DNA from 4 places in the Endozoicomonas sp. ALD068 genome. Region 3 is predicted to be linked to each of the others. Evidence: predicted binding sites of a transcription regulator. Region 3 holds the regulator's gene; each other region holds the start of a gene.
What was found. Region 3 encodes PhoB, which activates phosphate uptake and scavenging genes when phosphate is short. Its sites were predicted from a motif close to TGTCATANNNNTGTCANA; they were not measured.
Positions count from the first base shown of each region.

Region 1 (5,206 bases), 730 kb from region 3:
TCCTGGGGTTGTTGCTGGCTGTTTTTTTCAGTTACCGAAAGTCCAGAACCTATCGTGTAGAAGAGACCATTTTGATTCATGAACAAGATATTCAGTTAAGCAAGCCTGCCATTATTACCTCTGTCATAGCCATTGTTCTGGTGCTGGTGAGTCAATTGACAACCGGGTCCATGGTTCTCGCTGCTGCACTGGGCTTTATTACCATGGTCATTGGGCGAGTCGTCTGCTGGCGGGAAGCAGATGAGGTATTCAATGAGGGTCTGCGCATGATGGCAGCTTTTGGCTTCATCATGATCTCGGCCGCAGGTTTTGCGGAAGTGCTCCGCTCAACAGGTGATATTCCAGAGCTGGTGAGTCAGGTACAGATGTTTGTGGGAGGCAGTCAGGCTCTTGCGGCCATTCTTATGCTTCTGGTCGGGTTACTGATCACTATGGGTATTGGCTCTTCGTTCTCTACGGTTCCGATTATTGCCACCCTTTATGTGCCACTGGGCATGGAACTTGGATTTACGCCACTGGCGATAGCCTGTCTTGTGGGAGTCGCAGGAGCATTAGGTGATGCAGGCTCCCCGGTTTCAGAATCTACCATTGGTCCCACTGCCGGCTTGAACGTGGATGGTCAGCACGACCACATCCGGGATTCGGTGATTCCCACCTTTTTACACTTTAATATTCCGATGATTATTTTTGGCTGGATTGCCGCCATGATTCTTTGAGTACCCGCCATAAAAACGGGGCCAGATGGCCCCGTGTGGATCTCTCATGAATCTGTGATTACAGATCGAGTTCAGACAGATACTTTTCAACCACCTTGGCAGGCAGAGGGATGTAACCGTCTTTAACGACGACTTCCTGACCCTGCTGAGACAGTACCATCTTCAGGAATTCGCCTTCCAGAGGGGACAACTTCTTGTTGGGCTGCTTGTTAACGTACACGTACAGGAAACGAGACAGTGGATAAGAGTTGTTGACAGCGTTAGCGGGCGTTGCCTCAACGAATGGCTGACCGGCTTTCTTGGCCAGAGGTACAGTACGTACGCTGGAAGTCTGGTAACCGATGCCGGAGTAGCCGATGCCGTTTACAGATGCACTGACAGACTGAACCACAGAAGCAGAACCAGGCTGCTCATTTACGTTGTTACGGAAATCACCTTTGCAGAGGGCTTTCTTCTTGAAGTAACCGTAAGTGCCGGATACAGAGTTACGGCCGTACAACTGGATTGAGCGGTTTTTCCAGGCTCCGTCCAGACCGGCAGCACCCCAGGTACTGATGTCTTTGTCGCCACCACACTTGCGGGTGGAGGAGAAAATAGCGTCCACTTGAGCCATGGTCAGACCCTTGATTGGGTTGTCCTTATTGACGAAAACAGCCAGAGCGTCAATGGCAACCGGAACAGCAGTGGGCTTGTAGCCATGCTTCTTCTCAAAAGCTTCCAGTTCCTTGTCTTTCATCTTGCGGCTCATGGGGCCGATGTTGGACGTTCCTTCCGTCAGAGCGGGTGGTGCAGTAGAAGAACCGGCAGCCTGAATCTGTACGTTCACATTAGGATATTCACGCTTGAAATCTTCTGCCCACAGAGTCATCAGGTTAGCCAGAGTGTCAGAGCCGACACTGGACAGATTGCCTGATACACCACTGGCTTTCTTATAAGTGGGGATCTCAGCGTCAATCTGACTGGCAGAGGCAGCCTGGATTCCGGTCGCAAGGGCAATTGTTGTTATTAGAGCTTTAAGCTTCATTCGTATCTCTCCTAAAGGGATTTTTTAGCCTCTCTTATACAGCTACAGGCATTTGTTTACTGGCAAGAACTATAAGATGAAAATGTGACAGTTATATGAACGACAGTGAAGCTTTATATTCGCAATAGTCATAATGTAAAATCACTGACTTTAATTCCAACTTGATTGTAGATTACTGATGAAATGCCAAGACAGGTACGAGCCCGGCTTGCAAAGCATGCCTCCTGTGCCAGTTTCTATTCGCTGAGTGTTTTAGCTACAACGCTAACTGAGAAGAGAAGTAAAATACCTTCAGCTGGAAAAGCTTCACGATCAGGAAGATCGCGGGCGCAAGAAACAACTGACATTATATATAGGGATTTTCAGAGTCGGTTGCGCCAAAAAAATAAAAACATCAAGTGCTAGAGAGCAATATGGAACTGAATAATGATCTTGCTCCCGGACCTCAGGGAGAACTGACGCTGAAAGTGCTGGCAGACTACCAATCTGTTAATACGACAGGCGATGTCTTTGGTGGCTGGGTGGCCATGCAGATTGATCAGGCTGGCGCAATCATGGCCAGAAAGATTGCCACAGGACGTGTTGTCACCGTTAGTATCGGCAGTATGAGTTTTATGCGCTCAGTTAAAATGGGCGATATTCTTGCGCTGTTCACCCGGGTGACAGAGGTCGGCAAAACGTCAATTCGGGTGGTCGTTGAAGCCTGGGTGGAAGATAAACACGGTCGCGCCAAGCTGACTGAAGCCAATATGGTTTTTGTAGCCATTGATACACAGGGCAGAACGTCTCGAATCCAGAGCGCCAAAAGCCCTTAGGATTTGAGGCAGTTTCAGTCTTGGGTCCAAAGAACCAGCTTTTCTGATAAAGATGCAAGTGAAACAGGTTTGTCCAGAAAATCGTCCATACCGGCAGACTTACAGGCAATCTTATCCGATTCCGAGGTGTTGGCTGTGAAAGCGATAACCGGTATTCCGGCATAGTGTTGCCCGGAGGCTCTGATTTTTTCAGTGGCTTCCAGACCACCCATGATGGGCATCATGCAATCCATGAGAATCAGGTTGAAGGCCTCTGAAGTCTCAAGAATGTCCAGTGCTTCCTGACCATTCTGGGCCACTTTGCAGCTGCAGCCCAATTTTTCAAGCAGCTTTTTGACCACCATCTGGTTTACCTGGCTATCTTCCACCACCAGAATATGGACGCTGTAGGTTTCCCTGACTGACACTGGCTTTCCTTTGCCTGTGGCCTGATTTCTCTACAGTCAATATCTGAAGAAGTGCCGGGTTCTTTAGGATCAAATGCAGGATGTTGCCAGACTAAAGCGGTCAGTAATAGCTAATTCCAGCCGATCTCCCTGCTTCAGAGGACCAACGCCGGCCGGAGTGCCAGTGAGGACAATATCGCCGGGTTCCAGTGTGAAGTGACGGCTTATGTAGCTGATCAGCCCCGGAATTGAGGTCAGCATATGGGCTGAAGTGTCTTCCTGACGTGTCTGCCCATTAATTTTAAGGCTGAAGTGAATGTTATCGAGATCGGGCAGGTGCTCTTTGGCAATAAACCCTGAAACGGGGCAGCTGCCATCAAAGGCTTTGGCCACTTCCCATGGCAGTCCTTTTTCTTTTAGCCGGGACTGAACATCCCGGAGTGTCAGATCCAATGCCAGCCCTATTGCCTTGATGGCATCAATGCTCTCATTCTCGCTGGCATTCTGGAGTCGGGTGTCCATCAGAATTGCTATTTCTGTTTCGTGGTGAACTTCACCGCGATCGACGGGAATGGCAAAGGGTATTTCCAGAGCTGTCAGTGATGTTGAAGGTTTGATAAACAACACGGGATCGTCGGGCAGCGGATTGTTCAACTCCCGAATGTGCTCGGCATAATTTCGGCCGACACACACCACTTTGCCGGCCGGCAGATCAATGCGGTCGCCACTTAGCCAGTGATGCCTGTACTTCATAGGGCGTCCTTCTTGCTTGTTTGTTCTTGTGTTTTTATTTTGCTCATGGCCTGGCACATCGCTAGTATTTATCAGCCGGGTACGACTGCTGAAGCTATCATTCACAGTACAAATATTGTGTTTTCCAGATTAACCTGATCACAGGAGCACGTCATGTCTGAAGAACTCCACCTGAATATCCAGAATCTGCATGACCTGCTTGAAGGACAGCCTGTGGACGAATGTACTGCAGGGGCTCTCAAGCAAATTACCGATGAACTGCAGCTGGCTCTGGCTCAGGCAGAGGGCGATATTCCTCTGCAGGACTACAACGAACAGCTCGAGCAGGAAGCGATCAAGTTTTCCGAACAACATCCTGCATTGTCTCAGGCCATCAGACAGATTCTGACTACGCTATCAAGCATAGGTGTCTGAAACAGAAAACACATAATAACTGCTCTGCACGCGAGGTTTAAGTCCTGTAGTGGTGATTGGACAAGGAACATCTGATTCATACACTCAAGGTAAGGGTTTTTCTCTTTTTTATGCTATTATCCACACCCCGGTCGGTTCTGAAACCAGATGACTCGGGTTGTATTCAGCCATTGACAGTATTTCCCACTCAATTTGGCTGAAGTACTTTTCAAGGTAGATTAAAAGACATCCGAGCTATTGTTATGCCCTCTATTTCCCTGGACAAGAGTAAGATTCGATTCCTTCTTCTGGAGGGGGTTCATCAGTCTGCTGTGGAAGTGCTTGAAGCTTCCGGCTACACCAATATTGATTATGTTTCCAAGTCCTTACCAGACGATGAGCTGAAGCAGCGGATTTCCGAAGCGCACTTTGTAGGCATTCGATCCCGAACCCAGCTGAGTGAAGACGTCTTTGCTGCAGCCCAGAAGCTGATCGCTGTTGGTTGTTTCTGCATCGGTACCAACCAGGTAGAGCTGGATGCTGCTACGTCACGGGGAATCCCGGTCTTTAATGCACCTTATTCCAACACTCGCTCTGTTGCTGAGCTGGTTCTGGCTGAGGCCATTCTTCTGTTGCGGGGTGTGCCTGAAAAGAATGCCGTTGCTCACCGGGGTGGCTGGCAGAAGAGTGCCGCCAATTCCTATGAAATTCGCGGTAAAAAGCTGGGTATTATTGGCTACGGCAGTATCGGAAGCCAACTAAGTGTTTTGGCTGAATCTATGGGCATGGACGTTTATTACTACGATGTGGTGACCAAGCTCTCCATCGGTAATGCCAGTCAGGTCGGCAGTCTCAATGATCTGCTGTCCATGTCTGATGTTGTCAGCCTGCACGTTCCTGAAACACCCGCCACTCAATGGATGTTTGGCGAAGAGCAGTTTGCGGCTATGAAAGAAGGCAGTGTTCTGATCAATGCTTCTCGCGGAACTGTTGTCGACATTCAGTCCCTGGCTTCGGCGATTGAAACGGGCAAGTTGCTGGGGGCTGCAATCGATGTTTTCCCGGAAGAACCACGTTCTAACAGTGATGAGTTTGTCAGCCCTCTGCGTGGACTGGATA
Region 1 covers NZ_JBLYNU010000004.1:5,652,092-5,657,297, forward strand. The annotation lists gene ACO6V5_RS20885 (Na+/H+ antiporter family protein) at 1-716, shown strand, start outside; gene ACO6V5_RS20890 (PstS family phosphate ABC transporter substrate-binding protein) at 775-1,740, opposite strand; gene ACO6V5_RS20895 (acyl-CoA thioesterase) at 2,154-2,555, shown strand; gene ACO6V5_RS20900 (response regulator) at 2,570-2,962, opposite strand; gene ACO6V5_RS20905 (fumarylacetoacetate hydrolase family protein) at 3,032-3,694, opposite strand; gene ACO6V5_RS20910 (DUF4404 family protein) at 3,848-4,108, shown strand; gene serA (phosphoglycerate dehydrogenase) at 4,351-5,206, shown strand, end outside.
Region 1: a site for PhoB is predicted at 1,824-1,841, ahead of ACO6V5_RS20890 (PstS family phosphate ABC transporter substrate-binding protein). Genes of this name have one in related genera too.

Region 2 (5,206 bases), 450 kb from region 3:
AGTCTGTAACGGGCATGATTTCAAAACCCTGTTTCCATCACGCTTTCTCAACAGTGATATTGAGCTGGTCAAGCTCCAAATGATGCGTACCAAACCACTGAAGAGCGTCAGTCTCAATGGCAATTTGCTTTCGGGCAGGACTATCAGACGCTATGAGAGCTTTCGCAACTTGCCTTCCTGGAGTGCCGGAGAAAAAGACCCAGAGCTGGATAAGTACGGGATACATATTCTGTTCAAACAGGAGCTTGACGGGTCCATCATCATTGGCGACTCACACGAGTACGCCGATGCCCGCGAGGCAGAGAAACTCTCCTTCACAATGAATCAATCCATCAATGAACGGATGCTGACAGAAGCCAGAAACATTGTTGAGCTTCCTTGCTGGGATATCGCGGAATATTGGGCAGGTTATTATTGCCAGAGTAAAACCGATCACTACTACCAGGATCATATAGACGACAAAATTCATTTTCTCACGGCCATCGGTGGCAAGGGCATGACCCTGGCTCCCGGCATTGCAGAAAAGAATATTGAAAACATCCTTTGACATCCTCCCTGTCGTAAAGAGGGTGTCGCACAACTCCAAAAACTCGTTCCCGTGCTGGTCCGTGGGAACCAGAGTTTTGCGACACCCTATTAAAGTACGGGGTTTTACGCTCATTCGATAAATCTTTCAGCAAACCCATCATTTCTTTGTGATATTGACGGTTCTCCCTGGCATCAATGACCAAATTGACCAGCCCAAAACCACGGGCAAAGCCCCGGCAAAAGCATCTGTGCTTTAGCAATTCATTTTGATTCCCCTATGTTATTTGCCTACAGTGGTAGGGCAATGGAGGTGATTTATGGAAAACTTGTATGACACTGATTTCTACACATGGTCTTATCGACAAGCCGAGCTTATCAGGCAAGGCCGTTTCGATGAACTTGATATGGACAACCTGGTCGAGGAAGTTGAGGACATGGGTAGAGCCCGTTATCGTTCAGTACAGAGCCGTTTGTCTCAATTACTCATGCACTCGCTTAAATGGCAGATGCAGCGTAAAAAAAATGATTTGCATGAGATGGATCAATGGTTCCGAAGCTGGTCAACCAGTATCAGTAAACAACGTATTGCCATTGAGCATGAGCTTGAAGAAAATCCCGCTCTCAATAGTAAACTGGACGAGATTTTGCCAAAAGCCTATCAGTACGCCCGAAAGCTTGCTGCCAACGAGATGCAGTGCAGACCCGACGCTTTCCCGTCTGAGTGCCCATGGACCTATGACGAAATCATGGAAGATGGCTGGCTGCCGGAGGCTGATGATGACTGATTTATACAAAACCGACTACACCGCCTGGCTAAGCCAGCAACGGGAGCTGCTGGCTCAGCGACAATTTCACAAACTCGACATTGACAATCTGTTGGAGGCGATGGAGTACGAAATGGGCAGTACCAGAGATACTCTTGAGTCTCATTTATCGGTATTGGTTTTACATCTTCTCAAATACGATTATCAGAAACGGATTCTGAAAGATTTGTGGGTAGAGGATAAGGTTGTCCAGACGTGGATGCCAAGTATCTACAATTCCAGAGCAGCGATTGAAAAGCAAATTTCAAAACACCCTCATTTACAGCCCATGATCGTGGAGTTATTGGCGGGTGCATATTCCGATGCTTGTCGGCAAGCAGTTAAGCAGATGAATAATTACGCTCGCAGTGAAAGCCAGAAGCTGAGCAAAAAAAGCTTTCCCGGCCAATGCCCATGGACCTTTGAACAGATCACAGATGACGACTGGCTGCCCGGCGACTAAAGCAGCGCAGCAGCCCCAATCCCCGCCACCGTAATAATGGTGCCAAAGACCCCGCCCTGGTTCTGGGCACTCTGCCGAACCGCCGCCTGATTGCACAGCCTCCGACGACCAGGAGTTGGCCATGTTGCAGGAAGCTGTCACAGAGTCGAAAAAGATCTGTAATATTTTAGTCATTTCTCTCTCGTAGAATCGCGATATCCCTTCTGGTCTTAGCCAGAACAAAATGATTATCCGACTGGAGAGAGCTCCATGAAAAAACACCTGACAGCCCTGACCCTGGCAACAACTTCAATTTTCAGCGCTTCATCTTTCGCTGCATCTCCTGTGGAATTGACGGTTTATACTGCTTTTGAGACCGACATTCTGAATCGCTACAAGAAAGCCTTTGAGCAGGATAATCCCGATATCAGCATCAAATGGGTACGGGACTCTACCGGTATCATGACCGCTAAACTGCTGGCAGAAAAAGATAACAGCAGGGCAGACGTCGTATGGGGTCTGGCCGGTTCCAGCATGGCACTGCTGAAGGACGAAGGCGTACTGGGCACCTACAAGCCCAGAGGTCTGGATCAAATCAAGACTCAGCTGGTTGATCCTGATGCCGCTAAAGCCTGGTTTGGCAACCAGGCCTATTTCAATGTCATTTGCTACAACGAAGCGGTAGCCGCAGCCAAAAAACTGCCCAAGCCTCAATCCTGGCAAGACCTGCTTGATCCGGTCTATCAGGGCCAGATTGCCATGCCTAACCCGGCCTCTTCCGGCACTGGCTATATGCAGGTTTCCGCCTGGCTGCAGAGCATGGGTGAAGACAAAGGCTGGGCCTATATGGATAAGCTGAACAACAACATGTCCCAATACACTCACTCAGGTTCCAAGCCCTGTGTTCAGGCTGCCATGGGTGAAGTGGCTATTGGTATTTCCATGGCAGTTCGTGGAGCTCAACTGAAAAGCCAGGGCGCGCCACTGGATCTGATTCTGCCAAAAGGTGGCATTGGCTGGGATGTGGAGTCAGTGGGTCTGGTTGCAGGTACCGACAAGGCTGCAGCTGCAAAAAAACTGATCGACTGGTCTCTCAGCCAGGAAGCGAATGAGCATTATGTAGAGGCTTACCCCGTTGTCGGTCACAAAGACGTCCGTAAAGAAGTACCTAACTATCCAGATGTAGAAAGCGCCATGGTGGATCTGGACTTTGGTGAAATGGCCAGTGAGCGTGAGACTGTACTTGCTGAGTGGTCCAAGCGTTTCGATCATATGTCCGAACCCAAGTCGTGATATCACACTAGTTACACAGAAAGTGCCGTTTATTCCCCAACGGGAATAAACGGCTTTTCAGGTTTGGAGCTTTAGGAAGTTAACGCTATGAAACCCTTTCTCACCATCGAAAACCTGGGGAAACGCTTCGGCGATTTCACCGCTCTCAAAGAGATTTCCCTGTCCGTTAATAAGGGTGAATTCATCTGTTTTCTCGGCCCCTCGGGTTGCGGAAAGACGACGCTGTTGAGAATGATTGCCGGATTGGAAGCCTGTAAACAGGGAGAGATCTGGCAGGATGGCACCAACATAACAGCACTCCCACCTGAACAAAGAGACTTCGGCATTGTCTTTCAATCCTATGCCCTGTTCCCCAACCTGAGTGTTTCAGAAAATATCGGTTTTGGTTTGAAAAACCAGGGTCAATCCAAACGTGAAGTTGAGGGCAGCGTGAACCAATGGCTGGATATTATCGGCCTGCAGGATTCCGGCCCCAAATTTCCCTCTCAGCTTTCTGGCGGTCAACAACAGCGTGTAGCACTAGCAAGGGCTCTGGCACTCTCTCCGGGGTTGTTGTTGCTCGATGAACCCCTCTCGGCCCTGGATGCCAAAGTCAGAATCAAGTTGCGGGAAACGATCTGTAAGCTGCAAAGAAAACTGGGCATTACCACCATTATGGTGACCCATGACCAGGAAGAAGCCATGGCTATGGCTGATCGCATCGTGGTGATGAATCACGGAAACATAGAACAGATAGGCACACCGGAAGAAATTTACAAACAGCCAGCCTCTCGCTTCGTTGCTGAATTTGTTGGCGCCATGAACTTTCTGGAAGGTGATACCAACAAAAAGAATCAGGTCGTACTGGCCAACCAGCCACTCTCTCTGCCAGTGACTGAGTCAACAACGAGAAAAGTGATTCTGGGGATTCGTCCGGAAGACCTGAGCTTCAGTGAAGGTCAGTCTGCTTTGCCAGTCAGTGTTGAAAGTCTGGAGTTTCAGGGCTCCTTTGTTCGTGCAGAGTGCAGCCCTGTTGGCTGGAGCAGTGAGCGACTGATTAAAGTCGATGTACCTGTCCACCAGCTGGCTGGCCTTAAGCTGGAACCGGGGAGCCAGAATCGGTTGTCCCTGAGTGAAAAACATATCCATGTCTTCCCTGCAGCATGATGAGCCCGCTTTAAATATGAGTCTATCTACACACACCCCAGCGGATGCAAACTCTCCAGCACTGGGCCGGAAGCCTCTGCTGCCAGCCATCAGCAGGGATCAATGGATTCTTGGGCTGGTCATCGGAGCGGTTGCTCTCTATCTGATCATTTCACTGCTTCTGCCACTCCTGGCCATGCTGGCAAGAAGCGTTCAGGACAGCAGTGGGACGTTTATTGGTCTGAGTTACTTTGCTGAGTATCTTGGCAACCCGGCCCTGAGTCATTCCATTGGCAACACGCTGAAAGTCGGTGTTATTGTTACGACAATAGTCGTTAGCTTGTCATTCCTGTTTGCTTACGGACTGACACGAACCCAGATGCCTTTGAAACCGCTCTTCAAAGTAATGGGCATGTTACCCATACTGGCACCTTCCCTATTGCCTGCCATCAGTATGATTTATCTGTTTGGTAATCAGGGGGTGGCTGTAGACCTGCTGTTTGGTCACTCTATTTATGGTCTGCCCGGTATTGTTATGGGTCTGGCTTTCTGGACCTTTCCCCATGCACTGCTAATTCTTACCACGGCGCTTTCAACATCCGACGCCAGACTCTATGAAGCAGCTCGCTCCATGGGTACCTCTCCATTCAGAACGTTTACAACAGTCACGCTTCCAGCTGCCAAGTTTGGTTTGATCAGCACGGTCACTGTCGTATTCACCCTGGTCGTAACCGACTTTGGTGTCCCGAAAGTGATTGGTGGCCAATATAACGTACTGGCTACCGACATCTATAAACAGGTCGCCGGTCAGCAGAACTTTGCCATGGGCGCTGTCATCAGTGTGCTTTTGCTGATACCCGCTCTATTGGCTTTTGTGATTGATCACAGAGTGCAGAAAAAACAGAAGGAATTGTTTGGCGCTCGCTCAGTCAATTTCCAGCCCGAGCGAAACCCCGTGAAGGACAGCATTTTCTTCCTGCTCTGTAGCCTGGTCTCTCTGGCCATTTTGGCCGTG
Region 2 covers NZ_JBLYNU010000004.1:4,475,658-4,480,863, forward strand. The annotation lists gene ACO6V5_RS16145 (TIGR03364 family FAD-dependent oxidoreductase) at 1-547, shown strand, start outside; gene ACO6V5_RS16150 (DUF29 domain-containing protein) at 846-1,313, shown strand; gene ACO6V5_RS16155 (DUF29 domain-containing protein) at 1,306-1,794, shown strand; gene ACO6V5_RS16160 (putative 2-aminoethylphosphonate ABC transporter substrate-binding protein) at 2,044-3,066, shown strand; gene ACO6V5_RS16165 (putative 2-aminoethylphosphonate ABC transporter ATP-binding protein) at 3,154-4,212, shown strand; gene ACO6V5_RS16170 (putative 2-aminoethylphosphonate ABC transporter permease subunit) at 4,178-5,206, shown strand, end outside.
Region 2: a site for PhoB is predicted at 1,952-1,969, ahead of ACO6V5_RS16160 (putative 2-aminoethylphosphonate ABC transporter substrate-binding protein). Genes of this name have one in related genera too.

Region 3 (5,206 bases):
AGAAGCCGGCGACACTGTCCAATGGGATGGCTCTACCACAGGGCGCTTGCCGCGTGACTTCCAAAGCTACCTGGACCGCACCGGCAAAAAACGTCTGGAATGCGTCGTTGGCGAAGAGTAAGTCTACCTTCGTCAGTATTTCGGGTTCATGCCCGGTCTGCAACTTCTTGAATAGAGACACCAATGGATCAAAGTATCATTCTTTGAAAAACCTCCCCCTCTGACTCGAAGTAATCAGTTGGGGATCCCATTACAGAGTGCTCAGGTGGGACCACTCTCATCAACACTCTGACCAACAGCCCGCAGTGCACCCCACAGCAGGTGTTCAAGAGACAGATACAAACTAGTAAAGAAAATACAAATACGCAAGCCCGGTCTTTGCAGGATGGTTAAAATCCACCACCCTGCCAGCTCCCGGGGATTAGCGTTTCAGAGTAAAGATAGTCAGGATCAGTCTGTAGTACAACAGACTGTTCGCGAATGATGAAACCATGAAAAGATTATTCATTTTTTGATGGTAGTCCTAAAAGCAGAAAAGGTGCCACCGGCCCTTTTCTGCTTTCATGAGTGTTCCAACTCAAGGCATTTTTCCGGAAAGTGGCAAATAAAGCGGCTGCCTTTTCCTGGGTGACTGCTGATCGTGAGTTTGCCTCCGTGTCTCAGCATGACGTGCTTGACGATAGCCAGGCCAAGCCCCGTTCCCCCGGTATTCTGGCTACGACTTTTATCAATCCGGTAAAAGCGCTCAGTCAACCTCGGAATATGCATTGGATCAATACCGACACCATTGTCTTCTACCATCATATGTCCGCCTTCCCCGTCCTGCCACCAGCGCACAAGTATTTTCCCACCCTCGGGTGTATAGCGCACGGCATTAAAGACCAGATTCGAGAAGGCACTGCGCAACTCATTACTGCTGCCTGCCAAAAAGACATCTTCAGGACAATCCAGAGAAATCTGATGCTGGCTTTCACCACTGAGCGCACATCCGTCTTCAACGATACTGCTGAGCAGGGTTTTAACATGAACCCCATTCTCGTCTGCCTGAGCTTCAGCCGACTCCAGTTTGGACAGCAACAGCAGGTCTGCCACCAGATTCTGCATTCTCAGCGACTGCTCCTGCATCCTGTTCAGTGCTTTTTCCCAAACAGGGGGCAGACCTGAATCCGGGCCCAGACTGTCCAGCATGGTTTCGATGTATCCAGACACAACTGTCAGTGGTGTTCTCAGTTCATGGGAGACATTGGCAACAAAGTCTTTTCTCATGACTTCCAGCTGATTCAAGCGCGTGACATCTCTAACGGTCATGAGACGATTGCCTTTGCCATAAACCGTTATATTAAATTGCAGTTGATGATCAGGGTTGATTGGCGAGGGGATCTCAAGAGCTTTTTGATAACCACCCTGCTCAAAGTAGTCGACAAACCTTGGATCACGTAGCAGATTGGTAATCAACTGCCCCTGATCGTCAGGCGTCTTAAGCCCTATCAAAGTTCCAGCGGCGGGATTCCACCATTCCAGGTTGCTCTGATTATCTATCATTACAACACCGTCGTTCAGCGCAGCAGTTGATTCCTGAACACGTTCAATCACTCCGGCCAGCTTTTGCCGGGAACGACTGTGCTGTTTTTGCAATCGATAGATACCATCAAAAATTTGCCCCCAGAACCCTTTACTCTCAGGAGGCTCTTTGCTCCTGGCCTTGGGGTCATTCAGCCAGTCCAGCAGCTTGAAAAGCTGACGGAAGCTCCAGACAAAATAACCTCCCATGACCACACAGAGTCCTAAAAAAGGCTCTCCAAACAACCAGCCCAGGGAAAACCCGACAATCACGTAGGCGATCATGCGGCTCAGCAAATGGGTTTTTGAAATTGTTGTCATATTACTCCCGGCCAGATAACTGCTGAGCACTGAGCATAAAAGGTTTACACCCTCGTTGAGAAACGATATCCAGTACCACGAACCGTTTGCACAAAGGCTTCGTAGTTATCACCTAAGGCCTTACGCAAGCGTCGAATGTGTACATCAACGGTTCGCTCTTCCACATAAACGTTGCCACCCCAGACCTGATCCAGTAACTGCCCACGGGTATAGGCACGCTCCTGGTGCGTCAGGAAAAACTGCAGCAAACGGTACTCGGTAGGTCCTATTTCAGCAGGTGAGCCATCAATAGAGACTCTGTGGCTGACAGGGTCCAGCTCCAATCCCTTGATGACAATGGGAGACTGGTTATCAAATCCGCCTGTACGACGGAGAACCGCTTTTAAACGAGCAGCCAGCTCGCGGGGAGAAAAAGGCTTGGTGATGTAGTCATCGGCACCGGTTTCAAGTCCCTGGATTTTGTGGTCTTCTTCACCTTTGGCCGTCAACATAACAATGGGTATTTCAGAGGTCAGCTCATTGCGCTTCAGACGACGGGCCAGTTCAATTCCAGAGACATCTGGTAACATCCAGTCCAGCAAGATCAGATCGGGTTTGTTATCCACAATCAGAGAGTGCGCTTCTCTGGCATCTGCTGCCTCAAGACAGTCATACCCTGCCATTTCCAGAGCAACGGTCACCATTTCGCGAATCGGTGCTTCGTCATCTACGATCAGAATGGTCTTTCCTGGCATTAATCTCTACCTGTTATCTGTCGATTCGATTTCGGCGGTGACGTTCTGGCATCTATCAGCTGAAGCTCATTAGGGCTATATCAGGATGGTAGTGTCTCAGGACAGCACCTTTCCTATCGCTCAGGCTGCTTCTCACTACTTTGATCAACCGCACTATACACCGGACATTACACCTTTGAAATGTTACAGGCAGATGACACACTAAAGGCTGATATTGCAGCTTAAAAATAAAAAGATCCCTCAGGGTTTACAGGGTAAGGCTTTTCGCCATTTATCCCCACAGCCACCATAAGTAGCAATACTTACCGGGCTCTAAGCCGGATTGAAGATCAAAGATAACTCAACACGAAACCTGCAAATACAATGGCTCCGGCCCAGTGGTTACTAAGAAACGCCCTGAAGCAGGCTTCACGCTCACGACGACGGGTTAACCATTGCTGGTAAACGAAAAGGGCTGCGACAGCCAACAATGAGAGATAATAGAGAGCACCTAACTCCAGTTGATGGCCTGCCATGGCCAGTGTCATCAGGGTAAGTACCTGCAGGCAACCAACAATCAGGTTATCCATCTCGCCAAATAGAATGGCTGTGGACTTGATACCTACTTTCAGATCATCGTCACGATCCACCATGGCGTATTGAGTATCGTAAGCCACTGTCCAGAAGAGATTGGCCAGAAACATCAGCCAGACGATGTTTCCCAACGAGCCACTCTGAGCCGCAAAAGCCATGGGTATCGACCAGCCAAAAGCAGCCCCCAAAACCACCTGAGGCAGATGAGTGTGTCTTTTGGCAAAAGGGTAAGCCGAGGCCAGCAATAATCCGGCAAAAGAGAGCTGGACGGTAAGAGTATTGGTAAAGAGTACAAGAATGAAAGACAAAAGTACCATACCGGAGAAATAGATCAGCGCTTCTTTTTCCTGAATTTTACCCGTTACCAGCGGTCGATGCTGTGTTCTCTTAACATGGCCGTCCACTTTCCTGTCAGCAAAGTCATTAATAACGCAGCCTGCACTGCGCATCAAAACCACGCCGACCGAAAAAATCACCAGATTCTTCAGACTCGGTACACCTTCTGCCGCCACCCAGAGTGCCCACATAGTAGGCCAGAACAACAGATAAATACCAATAGGCCGGTCCAGCCGGGCCAGCCGTAAGAAATCTTTTAAACGGGGAAATCGTTGCAGAACTACTTCAGTGCCTGCCAATACCGCCATTGGTTTTCTGAATTGCATCATAATATTTAGCTGCTTATCTGCATCTTTATTATCATCGCTGAGATTCTTATTGCTCATCGCCCTGAATCATGACCCGCATCGCCAGTTTATCAGGTCAGGCCAGGTTCTCAATCAGGCCATGACCAGACCGACTGCGGAAATCTCTATATTTCACGAGGTAAGTGCTTCGACAAACAATCATTCTTGTAGAGCTTCAGGGTTCAGGATGCTTCGACATGACTCTGGAGTGCTTCTCTGTCTGTTCAGACAGGTCCGGCAAAAAGATTTCACAAACAGATATAGACTTTTCGTGCAAATAAAATAACGACCGCCTTCCCCAGGCTGTTTCATCAGAGTATTTTTCAACCAGATGAGGATTAAACTGACGAGCCGGCAGTTCCGCTACCTCAAATGGTCCCCGACGCATACCGGGATGATTAAATAAAAACTCCCCCAGGGGCTTAGTGCCCAGTTGCAGCAGCTCTCTGTTCGTGCCAATAAGACTGCTGTGAGGCAATACACTTCGTGCAAACACTCTGGGTCGGCCACCACAGATCAGCAGAACCTCCCTGATAGAAGCCATTTTGCTGCAATGTCTGTTTTCGAATGATCCTGCCAACTCACCAGACGTGGACGTAGCCTTTGACTGTTCATAGTTATTGAGAAACTTTAGCTCCGAACAGGTCGGCATAAAGGTCCCGTGACGAATAACCTGAACCCTGAAGTCGCCGTCAAACTCATGTTTCAAACGCTGAGTCAGGGAACCTCTGTCCAGCAGCCAGTCTCTCCAGGGCTCTGGAATCTGCTGTTTCAAATAATGTCTCGGCTTCCAGGATAAGCCTGAAAAATCAATAAAAGGCACCATCACTCCTGCTGCACAAATCCAATTTTCCAGAACTGCCCCGGGAGGAAACAAGGCAGCTCACCTTGACACTCCCCGCCTTGTCAGGCGAGGCTTCTGACTTCATAAGCTACAGCCAGCCTATAACGACCGGACTTACGCAGAAGCCTCCATCAGCAGCAACCGGGTGCCCCTCGGTTATTTATTGGTCTTTTGTTTGATTTGCCGCTGCCTTAACGGGTCACTCAGGTATGGGTTCATCTGGTTCTTCAAGGGCGGTTGGGCAGTTGGCTCTGCCTTAATTTTTTGTTAACAGTGCTTGGTTTTCATCATCGTGAGTTTCTGCATAGAGACAGACCGACAGTGAATTTAGCCAACTATGCACAAACACGCAAGCATAAGGCTCTTCACCAGCGCGGCCCGACCTACGCGGCCCGACCTACGCGGCCCGACCTTCCCGACTTATATCTCCCTCCGCCCGATTGAGGGTGTCGCAAAACTCCAACAACTCGTTCCCACGCTGGAACCCACAG
Region 3 covers NZ_JBLYNU010000004.1:4,926,673-4,931,878, forward strand. The annotation lists gene ACO6V5_RS18005 (hypothetical protein) at 1-121, shown strand, start outside; gene phoR (phosphate regulon sensor histidine kinase PhoR) at 562-1,881, opposite strand; gene phoB (phosphate regulon transcriptional regulator PhoB) at 1,926-2,615, opposite strand; gene ubiA (4-hydroxybenzoate octaprenyltransferase) at 2,945-3,832, opposite strand; gene ACO6V5_RS18025 (chorismate--pyruvate lyase family protein) at 4,047-4,697, opposite strand.

Region 4 (5,206 bases), 370 kb from region 3:
CTCTATGAACAGATCCTGAAAACCTACGCCGGAGTCTCATTCGGCGACGGTGGTCTGAAGATGTCTGTTCACCATTGGGTCAATGATGGCTTGATGGCTTTTTTCTTTTTCCATGTTGGTCTCGAACTCAAGCGTGAATTCCTTGTCGGTGAGCTTTCCGACCTCAAGCATGCCGTATTGCCTATCATGGCGGCGATTGGTGGTATGGTGGTGCCCGCACTGATCTATGCCGGTATCAACCCGAGCGGTGTTGCTGCAGACGGCTGGGGCATTCCAATGGCAACGGATATTGCTTTTGCTGTTGGTACTTGTGCGCTGCTGGGTGGTCGTGTTCCTAAAAGCCTGATTACCTTCCTGGTGGCCCTGGCCATTGTGGATGACCTGGGCGCTATCATGATCATTGCCGTCTTCTATACCAACGAAATCAATCAGCTTGCTTTGCTATGGGCTGCAGGATTTACTGCATTATTATGGGGTCTCAATGCTTCCGGTATTCGTAGTCCATTGCCTTATCTGCTAATAGGTGCGGGCCTCTGGTTTCAGCTCTACGAAGCAGGTATTCATGCGACATTGGCTGGTGTTATTACCGCTTTTGCCATACCGGCAAAACCCAAATACGATCCAGTTGCATTCAGCTTTCAGGTAAAAAATCTGATTCGACGATTTGACCGGAGTTACCGCCCTGGTGAAGATGTTCTGCGAAATGAAAAAGTGCTGGCTTACGTTCGGGCTCTGGGTAATGGTGCCCGCCTTGCAGAAGCTCCACTGCAGAAAATAGAAACGGGTCTGCACCTGCCTGTTACCTATATCGTCATTCCTATTTTTGCCTTGGCTAACGCCGGTATACCCTTTAATGTATTCTCCGGGGATACCGAGATTTTCAATAACGTCACTCTGGGTGTTACTCTGGGTCTGGTATTAGGGAAGTTAATTGGTATTGCCGGTGCTACCTGGGTAGGCTGGAAACTGGGATGGGGTGATTTGCCACATGAATGTAACTTCCTGCATATTGTCGGTGTTGCCTTCCTGGGCGGAATTGGTTTCACCATGTCTATCTTCATATCAGAGCTGGCATTTGCTGGCAGCCCCAATGATCTGGTACTGGCAAAAGCAGGGGTTCTGATTGCCTCCCTGATCGCGGGTATTGCAGGCTTTATCTGTTTGACTAAAGCTTCTCCAAAGGCTGATGAAAAGGCTACTGCTGAGCAGGCTTGAAGTCAGACTATTATCTGAGAACGAATAACCCGGAGTTGGCTCCGGGTTTGTTTTTTAGGGATATAGTTACGGCTCTCGCCATTGCAACATAATTCCTTGAAAGTGTTGTTCAAAGACTCGCAATATACGAAAGAGTTTCTGGATGGCGCTGGACCAGCCTAAGCAGGGTAACGACCTGACCATTGGGTACACTGCGCCCTTGCTCCCAGTTCTCCAGGGTGCGGACAGAGGTATGCAGCAAGCGTGCAAACACGCCTCTGGACATATTAAACGTTTCACGAATACCGACAATCTCATCTGGTGAGATGCTCAACTCGCCTTTATCGTCTACCTGATGGCTTCTCAGCGTCAACTTACCTTCTGAGTGCTCCCTGGCTTCAGCAAGAGCAGAGCTGAGTTCCGAGAATAAATCACGATTGCTCATTACGCCATGCCACCATAAATAGTCTTAACTTTTTCCTCTGACTGGCAGTCAGGTCTGTCATTTCATTTTTGCTGTACAGGGTCAGCAGATAAAAGCGCTGATGTTCATCCAGATAATAATAAATGACTCGTAAACCACCGCGTCTGCCTTTACCCTTGCCAGCAAAGCGCATCTTACCCCGGAGGCATAATTTTTAATGCTAACACGTTACACAAAAGTATAAATTTCTCAGCTGCTTGAAATATTTTAGGATTTGCATTTGCCGCTGATGCAGATGCTACGAAGTAAAGAAAAAGTAATGTTAATAACTTCCTCATCATAAACTGCCTTTATCGATGGTCAGAGCGTTTCAAGGTAGCATTTTTTTTGAGAAATATGACAGCGGGGTATTCCTTTATGCTATAGCCTCTCCAGTGGTGGGACGAGAAAAGCCAGTTTTTGTCGTCTTTGTGTCAACAATGTCATTAAATAGTCATTTGTAACCGTTATAAAAAGCCCTGATCAAATTGAATAAAATCAGGAATCTCAATGGAACTGAAACTCGCTCGCAACGCTATCACTCTGGCAGCTCCCTTCATTTTGGCTGGCTGTTCAATGGTTCAGGAAAACGTTGAAGTTTCCCATCCCACCATGGAGCCGATCGCTCGATATGCTTCTGGCAGTTACCATAAAGGGGCTGCAGAGATTGTGGCCTGGCATAAAGCCAGTCAATCTATCTATGTTGTCAACGCCCTGGATAAAACCGTAGATATTCTCAGCGGTAAATCACTCAAGGGGCAGCCACTGGCTAATCCGACCATGGATTCCAATATACTCAAAATTGGCAAGATCAATCTTGAATCCAGTATTGACGGCATGAAGCTGGGCACCGCCAACAGCGTTTCTGTTCATGGCGATCTGCTGGCTGTTGCTGTTGAAAATAGTGACAAACAAAAGAAAGGCGTTGTCATTGTTTATAAGCTCGATTCTGAAGGTGGCGCTGTATTCAGTGACTATAAGGTTGTAGGTGCACTGCCTGATATGGTGACCTTTACGCCCGATGGAAAATACCTGCTGACAGCAAACGAAGGTGAACCCTCATCGGATTACAAAATTGACCCGGAAGGTTCAGTCAGTGTCGTCAAGGTTACCTCTGAAGGCAAACTGGAAGAACCACGTCATGCTACTTTCACTGCTTTCAACAAGGGGTACTCCAGAAACAGTGAGCTGCCAGAGGATGTCAGGGTTTTTGGTCGTGATGCTTCTGTGGCTCAGGATCTTGAGCCCGAGTACATAGCCGTTTCTGATGATTCCAGAACAGCGTACGTCTCTCTGCAGGAAAACAATGCCCTGGCATTGGTTGATATTGCCAATGCTCGCATTGATTCTATTGTTCCCCTTGGTTACAAGGATTATGGTCAGTTTGCGATGGATGCCAGCAATAAAGACGGTGGTGTGAATCTGCAAAAATGGAGTGGTGTCTATGGTATGTATCAGCCAGATACCATTGCTACCTATTCCGTAGAAGGTAAAACCTATGTTGTAACAGCCAACGAAGGTGATGCCAGAGATTATTGGTACAAAGCTGCTTCTGAAGCTCAATGTCTGGCTTCTGGTGGTCTGAAATACGATGATGAAGACGGTTGCCTGGGGTTCACAGAAGAAGTTCGTACCAAAAAGGTTAAGGTGGCCCTGGAGCATCCTAACGCTGAAGCAGCCAAAGACCAGAAAAAGCTGGCTCGTCTGAAAATTACCAACACTCTGGGTGATTCGGATAACGACGGCAAGTTTGAAGAACTTTACTCCTACGGAGCACGCTCATTTTCTATCTGGAACGAAACAGGTGAGCTGGTCTATGACTCAGGCAGCGACTTTGAAGAAGTGACGGCTGCTGTGCTGGGTAAACACTTCAACAATAATGACGAAGAAACCAAAGGTGATAACCGCAGTGACGACAAAGGCCCTGAGCCAGAGGCATTGGCTGTGGGTGAGATTGATGGACGTCAATATGCGTTTATTGGTCTGGAACGAACCGGCGGTGTCCTGATGTACGACGTGACTCATCCTGAAAAAGCCAAGTTTGTCAGCTATGTCTACAACCGTGATTTTTCAGTTGATACTGAGAAAGAACCAGAAAAAGCGGGGGATGTTTCTCCGGAGGGTATGAAGTTTGTAGAAGCCACTGACAGTCCAACTGGAAAGCCTTTATTGATAATCGGTCATGAAGTCTCTGGTTCTACACTGGTATATCAGGTAGATTGATTAGACGTGCCTTTCGGTAGATTATTATCGTTTTTGTCTTCAAAGGGTTGAGGGTTGCCAGAGAATTTCCGGCAACCCTTGTTTAAAGTGAAGCTCTGTTCAGATGACGGTGATTTTTTCGACTTCTATCTCGGTTGTTTCAAAAGCACCGCTTTCTACTTCGCCCAAAATCTTAACTTTGGTCTTTTCATTGATCTGCACCTGAGGCATGTCTCTGGATTCAATCTCTACCTGAATGCTGTCGTTGCCATCTGAAAAGGTGTAGGTTTCATCGTCGATTTTGTTGGTCAGGTAACCGGTAAGTTCCACCTGGGAGTCATCAACCGGGTTTTCGATGATGGAAGCAACATCATTGATCCTGGGTGTGCTGCTGGGCCCGGTGTATTCAGCAAATGCGTTGCCAGTGGTCAGTGCGATCGTTGAAGCAGCGAGGAAAGCAGATAGTGTCTTATTCATGGTTTCAATCTCCGGTTTTCTTTCGAAATGGGTATTTGTGTAAAAGGTGGGCTTAGATTAATCGAAAGCAGTTAACCGGAAGATGAGTGAATCATTAAACTTTTTTCATAAAAGAAAAAACTGTGGCTTCAGGGGCCAAGCTTCCAGGTAGTAACCGGCAGTTTATAGTGCTCCAGAACCTGTTGTAAGCGTTCCCAATATTCATGGTCGGATGGTTTTCTCAGAATCAACACAATCCCAGCCTGTTTTTTGGTCAGCATTCCATAGGCAAGAGACTGGCCGATGGCTTCAGGCCATTTGTTGGCAAAATCCATTTCGATGGCGTGAAGGTCAGTTATGCAATCGACACGTCTACCGTCGTCGAGTCTGGCTTCAACTTCTCCGCCTCTACCTTCGCACCAGACCTTCTGATACCAGAGCTCGGGTTCCGATGCCCAGGCCAGATTGACAAGCAGAAGCGATAAAAAAATCGTAAGGAGGCGCGGCAGTGTCGTTAACATGTGCTCAATCCATTGAGTCAATGTTTTAACGCTACCTGTCACGGCTGCTCAGTGCAATGCTTTAAGACCCAAAGGGAATTATCTATCGCCTTCCGGGAGAGGAAAAGCACCTTGATGACAGAACGAGTTAAAAATCCAAGTATTCATACGGAACTAAAACCAAATTTAAGTATCTAATATTGTTGAAAGCAACTGAAAATATAATAGGAGGTCTTTGATATGAATAGTCTTAACGGTGATATAAGAACAATATGTCAAGATACAAAACATTGTGAAAGCAACACTCCAAGCACTCTAAATTGTGGAAATGCTTCTGGTAGATCATGCACGCAGGCAGGGCTGGAAAGAAGTAACCAAATAAACTGCCATC
Region 4 covers NZ_JBLYNU010000004.1:4,552,962-4,558,167, reverse strand. The annotation lists gene nhaA (Na+/H+ antiporter NhaA) at 1-1,215, shown strand, start outside; gene ACO6V5_RS16555 (helix-turn-helix domain-containing protein) at 1,325-1,639, opposite strand; gene ACO6V5_RS16550 (choice-of-anchor I family protein) at 2,168-3,880, shown strand; gene ACO6V5_RS16545 (YgiW/YdeI family stress tolerance OB fold protein) at 3,980-4,336, opposite strand; gene ACO6V5_RS16540 (hypothetical protein) at 4,465-4,878, opposite strand; gene ACO6V5_RS16535 (hypothetical protein) at 5,056-5,206, shown strand, end outside.
Region 4: a site for PhoB is predicted at 2,099-2,116, ahead of ACO6V5_RS16550 (choice-of-anchor I family protein). Genes of this name have one in related genera too.